3 regions of the Naumannella halotolerans genome follow, and region 3 is predicted to be linked to each of the others. Evidence: predicted binding sites of a transcription regulator. Region 3 holds the regulator's gene; each other region holds the start of a gene.

Evidence for each region. The regulator HrcA, encoded in region 3, represses chaperone genes, less so after heat shock. The targets are predictions, from matches to a motif close to TTGGCACTCGNNNNNNNCGAGTGCCAA.
Region 1: groES (co-chaperone GroES) is a predicted target of HrcA. The motif match lies at 2,883-2,909, and genes of this name have one in related genera.
Region 2: groL (chaperonin GroEL) is a predicted target of HrcA. The motif match lies at 2,933-2,959, and genes of this name have one in related genera.

The regions. Positions count from the first base shown of each region.
Region 1 covers NZ_SOAW01000001.1:2,009,700-2,015,030, reverse strand. Annotated here, with positions in the region: gene CLV29_RS09360 (pilus assembly protein TadE) at 1-234, shown strand, start outside; gene CLV29_RS09355 (Fur family transcriptional regulator) at 306-740, shown strand; gene CLV29_RS09350 (sulfite exporter TauE/SafE family protein) at 809-1,558, opposite strand; gene CLV29_RS09345 (class I SAM-dependent methyltransferase) at 1,657-2,811, shown strand; gene groES (co-chaperone GroES) at 3,039-3,332, shown strand; gene groL (chaperonin GroEL) at 3,348-4,949, shown strand; gene CLV29_RS09330 (TIGR01777 family oxidoreductase) at 5,088-5,331, shown strand, end outside.
Region 2 covers NZ_SOAW01000001.1:3,792-9,122, forward strand. Annotated here, with positions in the region: gene CLV29_RS00025 (L-lactate permease) at 1-774, opposite strand, end outside; gene manA (mannose-6-phosphate isomerase, class I) at 856-2,007, opposite strand; gene CLV29_RS00035 (DUF3263 domain-containing protein) at 2,142-2,438, shown strand; gene CLV29_RS00040 (hypothetical protein) at 2,487-2,882, opposite strand; gene groL (chaperonin GroEL) at 3,112-4,740, shown strand; gene CLV29_RS00050 (dipeptidase) at 4,927-5,331, shown strand, end outside.
Region 3 covers NZ_SOAW01000001.1:1,648,744-1,654,074, forward strand. Annotated here, with positions in the region: gene CLV29_RS07600 (16S rRNA (uracil(1498)-N(3))-methyltransferase) at 1-306, opposite strand, end outside; gene dnaJ (molecular chaperone DnaJ) at 303-1,487, opposite strand; gene hrcA (heat-inducible transcriptional repressor HrcA) at 1,518-2,528, opposite strand; gene CLV29_RS07615 (MBL fold metallo-hydrolase) at 2,651-3,568, shown strand; gene CLV29_RS07620 (inositol monophosphatase family protein) at 3,571-4,359, opposite strand; gene CLV29_RS07625 (DUF1304 domain-containing protein) at 4,457-4,861, shown strand; gene CLV29_RS07630 (DUF3097 domain-containing protein) at 4,941-5,331, opposite strand, start outside.

The DNA.
Region 1 (5,331 bases), 360 kb from region 3:
GATGCCGGTGCGGCCGGCAGTCTGGTGGGTGCGTTCGACGCCGCGCGGGCCGGCCATGCCGCCCGGCAGGCACTCGGTGATGCCGGAGTCGAAGGCCGGGTGAGCGTCGCCGATGCCCGGATCCGGGTCGTCACCGAGGTGAGCTCACCGACGGTCTTCCTCGCTGCGATCGGTATCGGTTCGGTCAGCGCGGAAGGTCGGGCCGAGGCGGCCTTGTTGCCCCGGACCCCCTGATCGGCCGGTCACCCACGGTCGGACACTCGGAGGCTGCCCTCAGATTGGAGTGATTCCAGTTCGGGCGTACCATGGAGGGCGTGGACACAGCAGCGATTCTCCGTGACGCCGGCCTTCGGGTGACCGGTCCGCGCGCTGCCGTCCTGCAGGTCCTGCACGATCAACCTCACCAGTCGGTCGACGAGATCCTGGCCACGGTCCGTTCGCGGACCGCCGTCTCCACCCAGGCCGTCTACGACGTCCTGCGGGTGCTGCACGGTGCCCGGTTGGTCCGCCGGGTGGAACCGGCGGGTTCGCCTGCGCGGTACGAATTGCAGACCGAGGACAATCACCACCACCTCGTCTGTCGCGGCTGCGGCACGATCGTCGACCTCGACTGCGAGATCGGCACCGCACCCTGTCTGGGACCGGAACAGACCCCCGGTTTCGTGATCGACGAGGCCGAGGTGACGTTCTGGGGGTGGTGTGCCGACTGTGCCGCCGACCGAGCGGCCGCCGTCGGCTGATCACGGGCCTCGGCTGATCGCAGGCCTGAGGTCGCAGGCCCCGGGATCACAGGCTCGGATCACAGGCCTCAGATCGCGATGAAGCCACGTACCGCGGCCACCACGCCACCGATCAGGGCGATCGCGACCCCCAGCCCGCGGGCCACCGCGACCGGGGTACGGCTGTGTAGCACCCGACCGATGAACACCCCTACCGGGACGGCCGCCAGCAGGATCAGGGTCGCCCACCAGGCGGGCAGGCTGGTCAGCGGCACGGCACCGGTTCCGGCCTTGGCCACGAGTGAGGCCACGTTGGCGACCAGGAAGGTCGGTTGCAAGGTGGCGGCGAACGAGCGCTGCTCCCATTTGATCGCCAGTCCGTAGGCGGTCAGCGCCGGCGCGGCGACACCGGAGGTGGTGTTCATGAAACCGGCCGCGAAACCGGCGCCCATGGCGAGCGGGCGACCACCCCGTACCGTCGCAGTCCGTGCCATCAGGAAACTGACGAACAATGCCAGCAGCACGCTGAGCCCGACCAGCACGTCCAACCAGGCGATGCTGATCCGGTCGACCGCCAGCGTGCCGGCGGCCGTCCCGATCAACAGCAGGGGCGCCATCTGCAGCCACCGTCGCCAGTCCACGTGCTGGTGGGTCGCCAGCATCACCAGGGTCGCCGCCACCACCGCCACGGAATTGCTCATCGTCACCCCGACCAGCGGACCCAGCAACAACGTCAGCATCGGTGCGGCGACCAGCCCCATGCCCATCCCGGCGACACGTTGCAGCGCCGCGCCGAGGATCACCACGGCGCAGCAGGTGATCAACATCAGGGGACTCACCGGGTTCAGGCTAGCGGTCGCCTATCGGCTCAGGGCGGCTGCTCCGTCGGTGGCCCGGTCGTGGTGGCCCCGGTCGTGGTGGCCCTAGTCTCGGAGACATGGATCAGCCCACCGCCGAACTCCTGGTCAGCGAAGACGGCGCCCGGGCCCTGGCGGTGGCCGCCGCGCAGCCCGATCCGACGTCACTGGCTGCGGCCGCGGCCCTGCGTACCCACTTCCCCGCCGATCTGGCGGCTGCGGCATTGCAGCAGATCGCGTTGCGCCGCAAGGGCGAGACGAAACTGGGGCCGCTGGCGCAGCGGTTGTTCCTCACCGATGCGGGTCTGCAACAGGCGACCCGGCCGGTGCTGGCACGGTGGCGAGCCGGTCTGATCGCCGCTGCGGCACCGGCAGCGAAGGTGGCCGATCTCGGTTGCGGGTTGGGGATCGATGCCCTCGCGCTGCTCGATGCGGGGCTGCGGATACGCCCGGTCGAGCTGGACCCGGTGACCGCGGTCCTGGCCTCGGCCAACCTCGGGGTCGAGGTGGAACGGGCCGATGGCGCCGACCTCACCCTCACCGACGAGCTCGTCTACTGCGATCCAGCCCGACGGGCCGGGGCCCGGCGCAGCTGGCGGATCGAAGACCTGTCACCGTCGTGGGCGACGGTCACGGCCCTGCTCGACCGGGCGCCGGGCGGTTGTGTGAAGTTGGGTCCGGGGGCACCCCATGATCTGCTCGCCGACGACTGGCAGGCTCACTGGGTCGGGATCGGCAACGACGCGGTCGAGCTCACCGTCCTCACCGGGCGGCTGGCCGATCCCGGGCGGCGTGCGGTGACGCTGCTGGCCGCCGACGGTACGGCCGAGGAGTTCCGGCCAACCGCGGCCGGCCCGGCTCCGCTGTCGGCGCTGCAGGACCGGATCCATGAACCGCACCCGGCGGTGATCGCCGCCCGGGCGGTCGACAGCCTGGCTGCGGCCCACGGCTGGGCGCGCCTGTCCCCGGGCATCGCCTATCTCACCGGTGAAGGGGAGGGTCGACCCTGGGCACGCAGCTTCCAGGTACGGGAGGTGCTGCCGCTGAAGGAGAAGCTGTTGCGGTCCTGGGTACGGCAGCATCGGATCGGCACCGTGGAGATCAAGAAGCGAGGGGTGGAGGTCGACCCGGCCGAACTGCGTCGTCGATTGCGTCCCCGGGGAACGGGTGCAGCCACGCTGATCCTCACCCCGACCGCGGAGGGTGCGGTGGCGGTCGTGGTGGACCGGCTCTGACGGCTGCCCGGAATGCTTGCCGGTCGTCGATCGTTGCTCGGACGTGGGCTGTGACGAAGGACCTCGATACTTTGGCACTCGGCTTGACCGAGTGCTAATCAGGGCCTAGATTCGTAGTTGGCACTCTCCGTGGGAGTGTGCCAACAAGATCCGGTGGTGGCACCCGCGACGACATCGTCGGGTCGACAGGTAGACAGACACATTCACACCCGTGAAAGGGGTTAGTCGTGGCAACGATCAAGCCGCTCGAGGACCGCGTGCTCGTGGAGCCGCTGGAGGCCGAGCAGACCACCGCTTCAGGCCTGGTCATTCCGGACACCGCCAAGGAGAAGCCGCAGGAGGGCAAGGTCCTCTCGGTCGGTCCGGGCCGGGTCGATGACAAGGGCAACCGCATCCCGTCCGATGTCGCCGAGGGCGATGTCGTGATCTTCAGCAAGTACGGCGGCACCGAGGTCAAGTACGACGGCAAGGACCTCCTGCTGCTCAACTCCCGCGACATCCTCGCGGTCGTCAACAAGTAAGGGGAATCCCACACCATGGCAAAGACCCTTCAGTTCGACGAGGAGGCGCGGCGCTCACTGGAGCGTGGCGTCGACATCCTCGCCAACACAGTCAAGGTGACGCTCGGCCCGAAGGGCCGCTACGTCGTGCTGGACAAGAAGTGGGGCGCGCCGACCATCACCAACGACGGCGTGACCGTCGCCCGTGACGTCGAGCTCGACGATCCGTACGAGAACATGGGCGCCCAGCTGGCCAAGGAAGTCGCCACCAAGACCAACGACATCGCCGGTGACGGAACCACCACCGCCACGGTGCTCGCCCAGGCCTTGGTGCACGAAGGCCTGCGGGCCGTCGCCTCCGGCGCCAACCCGATCGCCCTGAAGCGGGGCATGGATGCCGCCCTGGCGGCTGTCACCGACGAGCTGAAGAACAATGCTCGTGAGGTGCAGACCACCCAGGACATGGCGCATGTGGCCACCATCTCGGCCCGGGACGAGAAGATCGGCGCCCTGATCGCCGATGCCTTCGACAAGGTCGGCAAGGACGGTGTGATCACCGTCGACGAGTCCCAGACCTTCGGCACCGAGCTCGAGTTCACCGAGGGTATGCAGTTCGACAAGGGCTACCTGTCGCCCTACTTCGTGACTGACACCGATCGGATGGAGGCCGTCCTGGACGATCCCTACATCCTGATCTCGCAGACGAAGATCAGCTCGATGAACGACCTGCTTCCCGTTCTGGAGAAGGTCATCGCGGCCAACGGCTCCTTGGTGATCATCGCCGAGGACGTCGAGGGTGAGGCGCTGTCGACCCTGGTCGTGAACAAGATCAAGGGCACCTTCTCCTCGGTCGCACTGAAGGCCCCGGCCTTCGGTGATCGCCGCAAGGCCATGCTCGAGGACATCGCCACCCTGACCGGCGGAACCGTGATCACCTCCGATCTCGGGATGAAGCTGGACCAGGTCGGTCTGGACTCCCTGGGGCGGGCCCGTCGGGTCATCGTCACCAAGGACGACACCACCATCATCGACGGTGCCGGCGATGCCGCTGCGGTCGAGGGACGGGTGGCGCAGCTGCGCAAGGAGATCGAGAACACCGATTCGGACTGGGATCGCGAGAAGCTGCAGGAGCGGGTCGCCAAGCTCGCCGGCGGTGTCTGCGTGATCAAGGTCGGTGCGGCCACCGAGGTGGAGCTGAAGGAGACCAAGCACCGCATCGAGGACGCGGTCTCGGCCACCCGGGCAGCCATCGAGGAGGGCATCGTCGCCGGCGGCGGCGCAGCCCTGATCCACGCTGCGAAGGTGCTGGACAAGACCGACCGGACCGGTGACGAGGCCGTCGGCGTACGGATCGTCGCCAAGTCGGTCGTCGAGCCGCTGCGCTGGATCGCCGAGAACGGTGGCGAACAGGGCTACGTGGTGGTCTCGAAGGTTGCCGAGCTGGGACCCGGTGAGGGCTACAACGCCGCCACCGGTGAGTACGGCGACCTGATCGGCTCCGGCGTCATCGACCCGGTGAAGGTCACCCGCTCGGCCCTGGCCAATGCGGTCTCGATCGCCTCCCTGCTGCTCACCACCGAGACCTTGGTGGCCGAGAAGCCGGAGGACGACGACGAACCCGCCGGGCACAGCCACTGAGCTGACCCGAAACCCGGTGATCCCGGGTGAACACGGCGCATGGCGTCGGACCGCACGGTCCGGCGCCATGCGCCTTTTCCTGTCCGGTCCCTCATCCCGTGGGCCGGCGATGTCGGTCCGGGCACGTAGGGTCGAGCCATGGATGAGCAGCGCACACTGCGGGTGGCCGTGGCCGGTGGTTCCGGCCTGATCGGGACGGCCCTGCTGCAGGCCCTGGGCCAGGCCGGGCACGAACCGGTGCAGTTGGTACGGCATCCGGCCGAGCAGCCGGGGCAGCGCCAGTGGGAGCCGGGATCGGGTTGGATCGACGGACCGGGACTGAGCGACGTCGATGCCGTCATCTGCCTGTCCGGTGCCGGTATCGCGGGCCGGCCGTGGACCG
Region 2 (5,331 bases), 1.6 Mb from region 3:
GGCCGAGCCGCGCATGGAGCCGCCGCGCAGGCGGGCGAGGAGCAGGTGCCCGGTCAGCACCACCAACGCGCCGACCGCCCCGGCCGGGGCGGTGCCGAGGGTGAGGTTGGCACCCAGCACGGCCAGCCAGAGGGCCGCTGCGGAGGCAGCGGCGGCGAGCAGTGACCGCAGTCGCACCGGCGCCGGGGCCAGGAGGACGGCGGCGAAGCCGACGCCGAGGAAGACCGGCAGACTGGCCACGGCCGAGAGCACGCCCAAGGTCTGGAACGACACACCGCTGAGCTGGGAGGCGATCAGGGTGCCCGGACCCATCGAACCCCAGGGGACCGCGCACAGACCGAGCAGTCCGATTCCCGCCGCCCGACCGATCCCCAGTCCGAGGGCGGCCAGCAGCGGGATGGCCAGGGCGGCGCCGATGCCGTAGCCGGTCAGCGACTCGGCCAGCGGGGTCAGCCCGTGGACGATCGCCAGGACCGGTCCGATGCCGTTGCCCAGACAGTTCCGCAGCCAGTCCGAGAGAACCCTCTGGCCACCGCTCCGGCGGCCGAGCTCGGCGAAGGCGATTCCGCCGAGGATGATCAACAAGACCTCCACCGTGACCGGCAGCCAGTCGTGTACCAACCCGGGAATCGCCTGTGCCGGCAGGGGAAAGGCGATGACCATCACCACCAGCGTCAACGCCAGACCGAGCGCCGCGGCGAGGGTGGTGGACAGCCGCACAGCCAGCGCGATGATCACCGCGATGATCGGCAGCGCTGCCAGCAGACTGATCATCGGGCCCACTGTACGGATCGGTCCCGGGCCGGATCAGCCGGTCCCGGTGCCGGCGTGCGGGGACGAATCGAACCCTCGCGGTCAGTCACCGGGTCCGGCCAGGTAGCCCAGCCCGGTGCCGTCGACGGTGACCGCCTCACCGGCTGGCAGGAAGACCGCCTGCCCTGTTTCCAGGGTGAGTTCCTGATCGGTGCCGGTGAGCCTCAGGTCACCGGCGACCGACAACAGGATCCGTGGCGCATCGGTGGCCGGGACCGAGGCGGCCACGGGATCGCGTACCTCCCAGATGGCGAACTCCGGGGCCGGCGTGGGATAGCGGGAGATCCCCGGCCCTTCCGGCACCGGGTGCAGCACCCGGGGGACCTCGGGGGAGAAGTCGACCACCCGGCTGAGCTCGGCCACATCGATGTGCTTGGGGGTCAGCCCACCCCGCAGCACATTGTCGGAATTGGCCATGATCTCGATCCCGGTGCCGTGGAGATAGGCGTGCATGTTCCCCGCACCGAGGAACAACGCCTCACCCGGCTGCAGGTCGACCCGGTTCAACATCAGGGCCGCGACGATCCCGGGATCATCGGGGAAGTCGCGGGCCAACTGCAGCACCGTCCGGGCATCCCGGCCGGCCGGGCCGCCGGCCTCGGCATAGGTGTGCGCGGTGTCGACCACCTTCCGTACCTGTCGTTCGGTCAGTTCCAGGGCAGCCAGGAAGGCGTGCTCCAGCGGTGCGGCGCCGGAGAGTTCGGCCACCAGTTCGCGAGGGGCGTTGAACAGGTTCAATGCTTCGCGGGCCGCGGCGACGCTGCGGAAACCGCAGAGCCCGGAGAACTCGGTACGAGCGATGATCGCCTCCGGCTTCGGCCAGTCGTCGCGATAGTTGCGTTCGACGGCGTCGCGGGCGAGGCCGGCCGACTCCTCGGCCCGGTAGCCCTCCTCGGCCTGGCTGCGCGAGGGGTGGGCCTGCAGCGAGAGCGCCTTGGCCGCGGAGAGGATCTTCAACAGGAACGGCAGCCGGTCGCCGAAGCGGCGGCGTACCGATTCCCCCAGCAGTGCCGGGTGCTCGGTGATCGCGATGTCCAGGCCGCGTCCGTCGGACAGCTTCGAGGGTGCCGAGCTGTGCGCCCCCAGCCAGTACTCGGCCTGTGGCTCGCCGGTGGCAGGGGTGCCGAGCAACTCGGCGATGGCGTCGGTGGTGCCCCAGGCGTAGTGCTGGACCTGTCCGCTCAGTCGGTACATGGGGCACAGTCTTGCAAAGCCGGGCCGATCCGGTGACCCCGATCACCACCGGGGATCACCACCTCGGCCGGGAACGGTCCCATGTGCTCGGCGAGGGAATGACACCGGTGTGATTACGGCCTACGATGGTGGGCATGGTCGAAGCCAACCCTGCTCCTCGTCGGGCCACCGAGCTCTCTGACCGCGATCGCGATCTGCTGGATTTCGAACGCGAGTGGTGGAGTTTCGCGAGCTCCAAGGAGGAGGGCATCCGGACCAAGTTCGGTATGTCGGCCACCCGCTACTACCAGGTCCTCAACTCGCTGCTGAACACCGCCGAGGCCGAGGCCTACGACCCGTTGCTGGTGAAGCGGTTGCGCCGGTTGCGTGACTCCCGGCAGCGCGCCCGCTCGGCGCGGCGACTGGGGTTCGACCCGGATCAGACCGGCTAGGAAACCATCCGGCTGGGAAACGATCCGGATAGGAGGCAGGACCCGGATTCATCGGTAGCCACCGCGCTCCAGTCCGGCCAGTCGCTCGAAGAGGTTCGCCCGGGCCGGATTCCCGGTGCGCAGCGCGGACCAGCCCATGGCCAGCAGATAGGCCGGCAGGAACGGCGGACCCGCCAGCGCGAACCACTGCCAGGCATGGGTCTCCTCGTGCAGCATCACTTCCGGATGCCGCCGCACCAGGCGCGGTACGGAGGACTGGGTGAGGACCACATTGCCGATGGTGAATGCCCCGGCGATCGGGAACCGCAGCCGGTAGCCCTCCCCGACGATCATCCCCCGGGGCCCGTGTTTGAACCGGACTCCACCGATCCGTCCCACGAGCAGCCCGAACAGGGTGCTGCCGTTGATCAGGTTGCCCAGTTCCCGAATCCGCCACGCGTCCACGGACCGAGTGTGCCCGATACGGGCGAAGGGCGGGTCGGAGTGCCGAGGCGTTTGCACTCTCACATGCCGAGTGCTAAAAATGAAATTGGCACTCGACTCATGAGAGTGCCACCGGCAAGCCGGTGAGGGGTGGCGAGAGCCTCCCCGTCCGTCGCGGGCACCAACCTTGTCACCGAAAACCTGACAGATCCATTCGTACGGCACTGAGCCGGGAGGAATCGGAAGACATATGGCAAAGCTCATTGAGTTTGACGCGGAGGCCCGCCGCGGCCTCGAGCGGGGCATGAACGTCCTCGCCGACGCGGTGAAGGTCACCCTCGGCCCGAAGGGCCGCAACGTTGTCCTGGAGAAGAAGTGGGGAGCCCCCACGATCACCAACGACGGTGTTTCCATCGCCAAGGAGATCGATCTCGAGGATCCCTACGAGAAGATCGGCGCCGAGCTGGTCAAGGAAGTCGCCAAGAAGACCGACGACGTCGCCGGCGACGGCACCACCACCGCCACCGTGCTGGCCCAGGCGCTGGTCCGGGAGGGTCTGCGGAACGTCACCGCCGGTGCCAACCCGATCGCCTTGAAGCGGGGCATCACCGCTGCTGTGGAGAAGATCACCGAGCAGCTGCACAAGAACGCCATCGAGGTCGACTCCAAGGAGCAGATCGCTGCCACCGCGTCGATCTCGGCCGGCGACAAGCATGTCGGTGAGACCATCGCCGAAGCCATCGACAAGGTCGGCAAGGAAGGTGTCATCACCGTCGACGAGTCGAACACCTTCGGACTCGAGCTCGAGTTCACCGAGGGTATGCGCTTCGACAAGGGCTACATCTCGCCCTACTTCGTCTCCGATCCCGAGCGGATGGAAGCCGTCCTCGACGATCCGTACATCCTGATCGTCAACTCCAAGGTCTCCTCGCTGAAGGACCTGCTGCCGGTGCTGGAGGCTGTCATGCAGTCCTCCAAGCCGCTGCTGGTGATCGCCGAGGATGTCGACGGCGAGGCCCTGGCCGGCCTGGTCGTGAACAAGATCCGTGGCACCTTCAAGTCCGTGGCCGTGAAGGCACCGGGCTTCGGTGACCGGCGCAAGGCCATGCTCGGCGACATCGCCATCCTCACCGGTGGCCAGGTGATCTCCGAGGAGGTCGGCCTGAAGCTCGACGCCGTCTCCCTGGAGATGCTGGGTCGCGCCCGTCAGGTCGTCGTCACCAAGGACGAGACCACCATCATCGACGGCGCCGGCGATGCCGACCAGATCGCCGGTCGGGTGGCCCAGATCCGTGCCGAGATCGAGAACAGCGACTCCGATTACGACCGGGAGAAGCTGCAGGAGCGCCTGGCCAAGCTGTCCGGTGGTGTTGCGGTGATCAAGGTCGGCGCGGCCACCGAGGTCGAGCTGAAGGAGCGTAAGCACCGGATCGAGGACGCCGTGCGCAATGCCAAGGCTGCGGTCGAGGAGGGCATCCTCCCCGGCGGTGGTGTGGCCCTGCTGCAGGCGGCCAAGAGCATCGACCTGTCCGACCTGACCGGTGACGAGTTGATCGGTGCGCAGATCGTGCTCGCCGCCGCCTCGGCACCGCTGCGGCAGATCGCCCACAACGCCGGCCTGGAGCCGGGCGTGGTGGCCGAGAAGGTCGCCGGGTTGCCGGTCGGCGAGGGCCTGAACGCTGCCGACGACAGCTATGTCGACATGGTCAAGGCCGGCATCATCGACCCGGCCAAGGTGACCCGTTCGGCGCTGCAGAATGCCGGCTCGATCGCCGGTCTGTTCCTCACCACCGAGGCCGTCATCGCCGACAAGCCGGAGAAGGCTCCGGCCGCACCGGCCGGTGACGACATGGGCGGTATGGGCGGCATGGGCTTCTGATCCCAGCCTCCGAGCTCACGAAGGGCGGTTCCCCACACGGGGAGCCGCCCTTCGGCGTTTTGCGGTACGGGCGGGTCAGGGAGGTTCGTGCCGGTCCGGCAACCTCCGGTGCCCCGACCGGCAACTTGCAGGCATTGGCTCCGGCCGGTGTCCCCGGGTGCTTCGGGGACCGGCACAATGGGGCCGGTGAGTGAAGCACTGTTTCCGGTGATCGATGGACACAACGATCTTCCCTGGGCGCTGCGGGGCGACAGCTACGACCTGGACAAGGTGGACATCGCCCGCCCCCAGCCGCAGCTCAACACCGACCTGATCCGGGCCAAACAAGGAGGCCTGGCGGCACAGTTCTGGTCGGTCTACGTCCCCTCCGCCCTGCCCGAACCCGAAGCAGTGACCGCGACCCTGGAGCAGATCGACGCGGTCTTCTCCATCGCCGAACGCTATCCCGACGACCTGCACCTGGTCCGTACCCCCGACGAACTCGACGCCGCCCTGGCCGACTGGCGACCCGGCGGGCCGATCGCCTCCCTGATGGGCGCCGAGGGCGGGCACTCGATCAACAACTCCCTGGCGGTCCTGCGCAACCTCCAT
Region 3 (5,331 bases):
CTCGGTCAACAGGTCCAACGCCCGGTCTGCATGATCACCCTTGGCCAGGGCCTGGGCGACCGTCCAACGTACCGGCGAAACATCGCGGTGCAGCCGTTCGGTGACCTCGATCTCCACCCGACCTTTCGACACCGCGGTGACCGGTCCTCGGACCGCGGCACCGGCGCCGTCGGCGACGATGATCACCTCGCCGACGCGCAGCCGCCGGACCACCGAGGCATGGTGACCCTCCGGCCCGTCCAGGAGCAGACTCGCACCGGGCCCGACCGTGGCGGCTTCGGCGGCCAGGAAGACCGCATCGGTCACTGGGCGGACCGCTTCAACCGCTCGAAGAAGCCCTTGCCGCCACCCGAGCGCAGTTGCACCCGGGTCTCCTCCCGCAGCTCGGCCAGCTGCTCGAGCAGTTCACGCTGCTCCTTGTTGATCTTGGTCGGTGTCTGCACCAGGAAGGTGACGCCGAGCTCGCCACGGCCACGGCCCCGCAGTTTCGGCACACCCCGGCCGGCGATCGCGACCCGGGTACCAGACTGGGTACCGGCCGGGACCTCCACCTCCAGGGTCTTCGGCGCATCGGCCATGTCCTCCCGATCACCGAGGTCGGCCTCCAGGGTCGGCACCTCGACCGACGTCCCCAGGGCGGCAGCGGTCATCGGGATCGGCACCACCAGTTCGAGGTTGTTGCCCTCGCGGCGGAAGTGCTCGTGCTCGCGTACCTGCAACTTGATGTAGACATCACCGGGCTCGCCACCGTTCGGGCCGGCCTCACCACGGCCGGCCAGGTGGATCTGCATCCCCGACTCCACCCCGGAGGGGATCTTCACCTGCAGCTTCTCGGTCTGCCGGACCCGGCCCTCACCGTCACACTCGATGCACGGATTCGGGATCGTGACGCCGAATCCCTGACAGTTCGGGCAGGGCTGGGAGGTACGGATACCGGCCATCCCGATCCGCTGCATCTGGGTGATCTCACCCGATCCCTGGCAGGTACGGCAGCGCTCGGGCGAGGTGCCCGGTGCCGCACCGCTGCCGTCGCAGACCGAACAGCGCACGGCGGTGTCGAGGACGGTGTCGATGGTGGTGCCGAAGGCCGCCTCGGCCAGGCTCAGACTAGCCGGTACGTAGGAGTCCTGTCCCCGCCGTACCCGTGAGCGCGGCCCCCGAGCCGTGGTCTGTCCGGTGAACATCGCATCGATCAGGTCGCTGAAGTCGAAGCCCTGGGCGCTGCCGAAGCCACCGAATCCGCCGAAACCGCCGCGCCCACCGGCACCGGCCATCCGCGGGTCACCGCCCCGGTCGTAGATCGAGCGCTTCTCCGGGCTGGAGAGGATCTCATAGGCCTCGGAGAGTTCCTTGAACTTCTCCGCTGCCTCCGGGCCCGGCGCCACATCGGGGTGCACCTTCATCGCCATCTTGCGGTAGGCCTTCTTGATCTGCTCCACGCTGGCGGTACGTTCCACGCCCAACAGCGCGTAGTAGTCAGTGCTCATCTGTGTTCTGTGTTCCTCTGCTCTGCGGGATCAGCTCTCGGACAGGAAGCGGCCGACGTAACGCGCCACCGCCCGGACCGATGCCATGGTCGAGGGGTAGTCCATCCGGGTCGGACCGACCACCCCCAGGCTGGCTCGGACATCCTCGGAATTGCCGTAACTGCTGGCGATCACCGAGGTCGTACTGAGCTGTTGATAAGGGTTCTCCGCGCCGATGCGGACGGTCAGGGTGTCGTCGTGCGCCTCACCCAACAACTTCAGCAGCACGACTTGTTCCTCCAGCGCCTCCAGGATCGGCCGGATGCCGTCGAATCCGGCACCGAAACTGGTCAGGTTCGGCACCCCACCGACGGCGACCCGGGTGGCGACCTCCTCGTCCAGCATCTCGGCCAAGGTGACGGCGACGGTCCGGGCCAGCGGTTGCAGCACGTCCGGCACCTGCGCGACGACCTCAGGCAGCAGTCCACCCGCCCGTCGCAACCGTTGACCCACCAGCTCGGTGTTCAGCCGGTCCCGGAGATCGGCCAGATCGTCCTCATCGGCCCGACCGACATCCACCGTCCGCTGTTCGATCCGGCCCGAGGAGTTGATCAGCACCAACAACGCCCTCCCCTCGGTGACCGAGACGAGCTCGACGTGGCGGACCGTGGCCGAGGAGACGATCGGGTACTGCACGATGGCCACCTGATGGGTCACCTGGGCGAGCAGCCGTACCGTCCTGGAGACGATGTCGTCCAGGTCCACCGCACCGGACATGAAGGCCTTGATCGCCCGCGCCTCGGCCGGTGACAGCGGCTTGATCGAGGCGATCCGGTCGACGAAGAACCGGTAGCCCTTGTCGGTCGGGATCCGGCCGGCGCTGGTGTGGGGCTGGGTGATGTAACCCTCCTCCTCCAGCACGGCCATGTCGTTGCGGACCGTGGCCGAGGAGACACCGAGGTTGTGCCGATCGACCAGTGCCTTCGAACCGACCGGTTCGTGGCTGGAGACGTAGTCGGTGACGATGGCACGCAACACATCGAGTTTGCGGTCCTCCATCATTTCCCACCTCCTGCTGCTGGTTTCTCCTCGGCCCGGCCCGGGATGCCGATACCCGATCGATACTGGCACTCCACGGCAACGAGTGCCAGTCTAACTCGTGGATCGGGGTCTAGGCTGGCGGCGTGCCCGAACCGTCATCGCCCGACCCGTCGGCGGCGAACCCGCCACCGACGCATCTGCAGTGGCAGGAACGGGCTCCGGGCATCCTGGTCGCGGTGGCCGAGCCGGACACGGTGAACCTGGTGCTGGTCCTGCCCGGACAGGACTCGGTCACCGACACCACCCCTGGTGCACTGCTGATCGACACCGGGTCGACCCCGGAGCAGGGACGGCAGGTACGTGCCGACGTCGTCGCCCTGACCGGCGCCGACCCCGCGCATGTGGTGATCACCCACGGCCACCGCGACCACTGGTTCGGGCTGGCCGCCTTCGAGCAGATCCCCAGCCACGGACATGCCAGTCTGCGCGAACGCCTGGCGACCGAGGAACTCCACGCCGATCGGCAGACCCTGGGCCTGCGCGCGGCCGATGTCGTCCTGCCGACCCAGCTGATGTACCTGGCCCGGGGGCTGGACCTCGGCGGCCGTCGGGTGGAGATCGTCCATCTCGGCCCCGGCCACACCGACGGTGACCTGATCGTCGTCGTACCGGATGCGAACACACTGATCGCCGGCGACCTGCTGGAGAGTTCCGACCTGCCGCAGGTCGGGCCGGACACCGATCTGACCAGTTGGCCCACCACCTTGGACGGGGTGATCGGGGTGCTCGACGCCGACAGCCTGGTGATCCCCGGGCATGGGCCGCCGATGACCCGTGACGATGCCCTTCGGCAGCGGGCCGAGTTGGCAGCCGTGGTCGGTGAGGCCCGGGCCCTGATCGAGCGCGGTGTCAGCGAGACCGAGGCGCTGTCGGAGGGGAACTGGCCGTGGCCGCTGGAGCTGATGGAGGCACCGATCAGCCATGCCTATGCCGAACTGCGGGCGCGCGGGCTGGTTCCCCGGGCGCAGCTGCCGATCGTGATCGAGCGTCGGCGCCGCTGAGCTCAGCGGTGCCCGGCGAGGAGCCCGAGCAGAGCCGGATGCGCCGAGACCGTCAGCGGGTTGCCGCGCGGGGCCGGTCGTCCGGCACGGTACGGCTCACCGTCGAGGTAACGGCCGTCGCCGCCGAGTTCGCGCGCCATCAGCACCCCAGCCGCATGGTCCCAGGGTTTCGGATGGGCATAGGCCAACAGGTCGAAGGTGCCGTCGACCAGGTCGGGATAGTCCACGCCACAGCAACCGCGCGCCCAGACGAGCCGGTAGTCCGGACTCTCCAGCCGTCTGGCCGAGGAACTGGCCAGCACCGGCGGATGGTGCGGGGCACTCGGGCCGACCGGTTCACCGTTGCGAAGCACCCCGCGGCCCTGTTCGGCGGTCAGCGCCAGTCCGTGCTGGGGTTGCCAGATCCAGCCCCGGACCGCCTCGGAGTCGCGCAGCTCGGCCACCAGGACGGCATGATCGTCGGATCCGCGGACGAAGTTCTTGGTGCCGTCCAGCGGGTCGACGAGGTACGCGTGGTCGGCCCCGGCCAGCTGCTCCAACAACCCGGGATCGGCCGCCACCGCCTCCTCGCCGACGATCAGCGCATCGGGGGCGAGCTGTTGCAGTGCCTCGGTGAGTGCTGCCTCCGATTCCCGGTCGGCCACGGTGACCAGATCCCCCGGGCCCTTCTCGAAGACCTCGTCGGACTGCAACTGTCGGAACCGGGGAGTGATGAACTTCTCGGCGACCTGCTGCATCAGGTGGAGGATGCCCTCGGTGGAGGCGTCATTCGGCAACGTCAGATCCGGCACAGGGACAACTCTCACACATTGCGGCAAGTCCCACACCTCCCGGGAGCCTCTGCCCGTTCACCGTCGATGAGCCGCGGACTGAAGTAGCGTCGGTGCCATGGCCACGCTCCTGCTGGTGCTCGCCGCGCTGTCCCTGACACTGGCGGCGGCGATCCACGTCTTCATCTTCTATCTCGAATCGATCGCCTGGACCGGTCCCCGGGCCGCGTCGACCTTCGGACTCACCGGTGAACAGGCCGAACAGACCCGGCAACTGGCGTTCAACCAGGGTTTCTACAACCTGTTCCTGGCGCTGTTGATCATCCTCGGGTTGGTCCTGCAGTCACCGACGCTGGCTGCCGCCGGTGCCTTGGTGATGGTCGGCGCCGGTGCGGTGCTGATCCTCTCCGATGCGACGAAACTGCGTGCCGGGCTGATCCAGTCCGGGCCCCCGGCCCTCGGCCTGGTGCTGCTGGCCCTCGCGATCGCCACCGGTTCGGGGCCGTCACTGGGAGTCGGCTGAGTCGTACCGATCAAGCCGTACCGATCGAGCCATGCCGATCAAGCCATGCCGATCAAGCAGAGGCGATCAGCGTCAGTGATCACTGCGGGTGGTCGGCGGTGACGAAGTCGATCAGCTTCTCCACCTCGGTCAGCAACCGGGTGTCCAGATCGTCCCAGGACCGTACCCGGCCGAGCAGACTCGACCACACCTTGCCGATGTCGGCTCCGCTGGCATGCGGCCAGCCCAGCTGCTTGCAGACGCCGGTCTTCCAGTCCTGCCCCTTGGGCACCTGGGGCCAGGCGGCCCGGCCGATCCGTTCGGGCCGGATGGCCTCCCAGATGTCGATGAAGCGATGTCCGGTGACGAAGGTGTACTCCCCGTACCGGCCGGCATTGACCTGCTCGACGATCCGCCACTCCTTCGTACCCGGCAGCAGGTGGTCGACCAGCACCCCGAGCCGGCGCCCCGGACGCGGAGCGAAGTCGTCG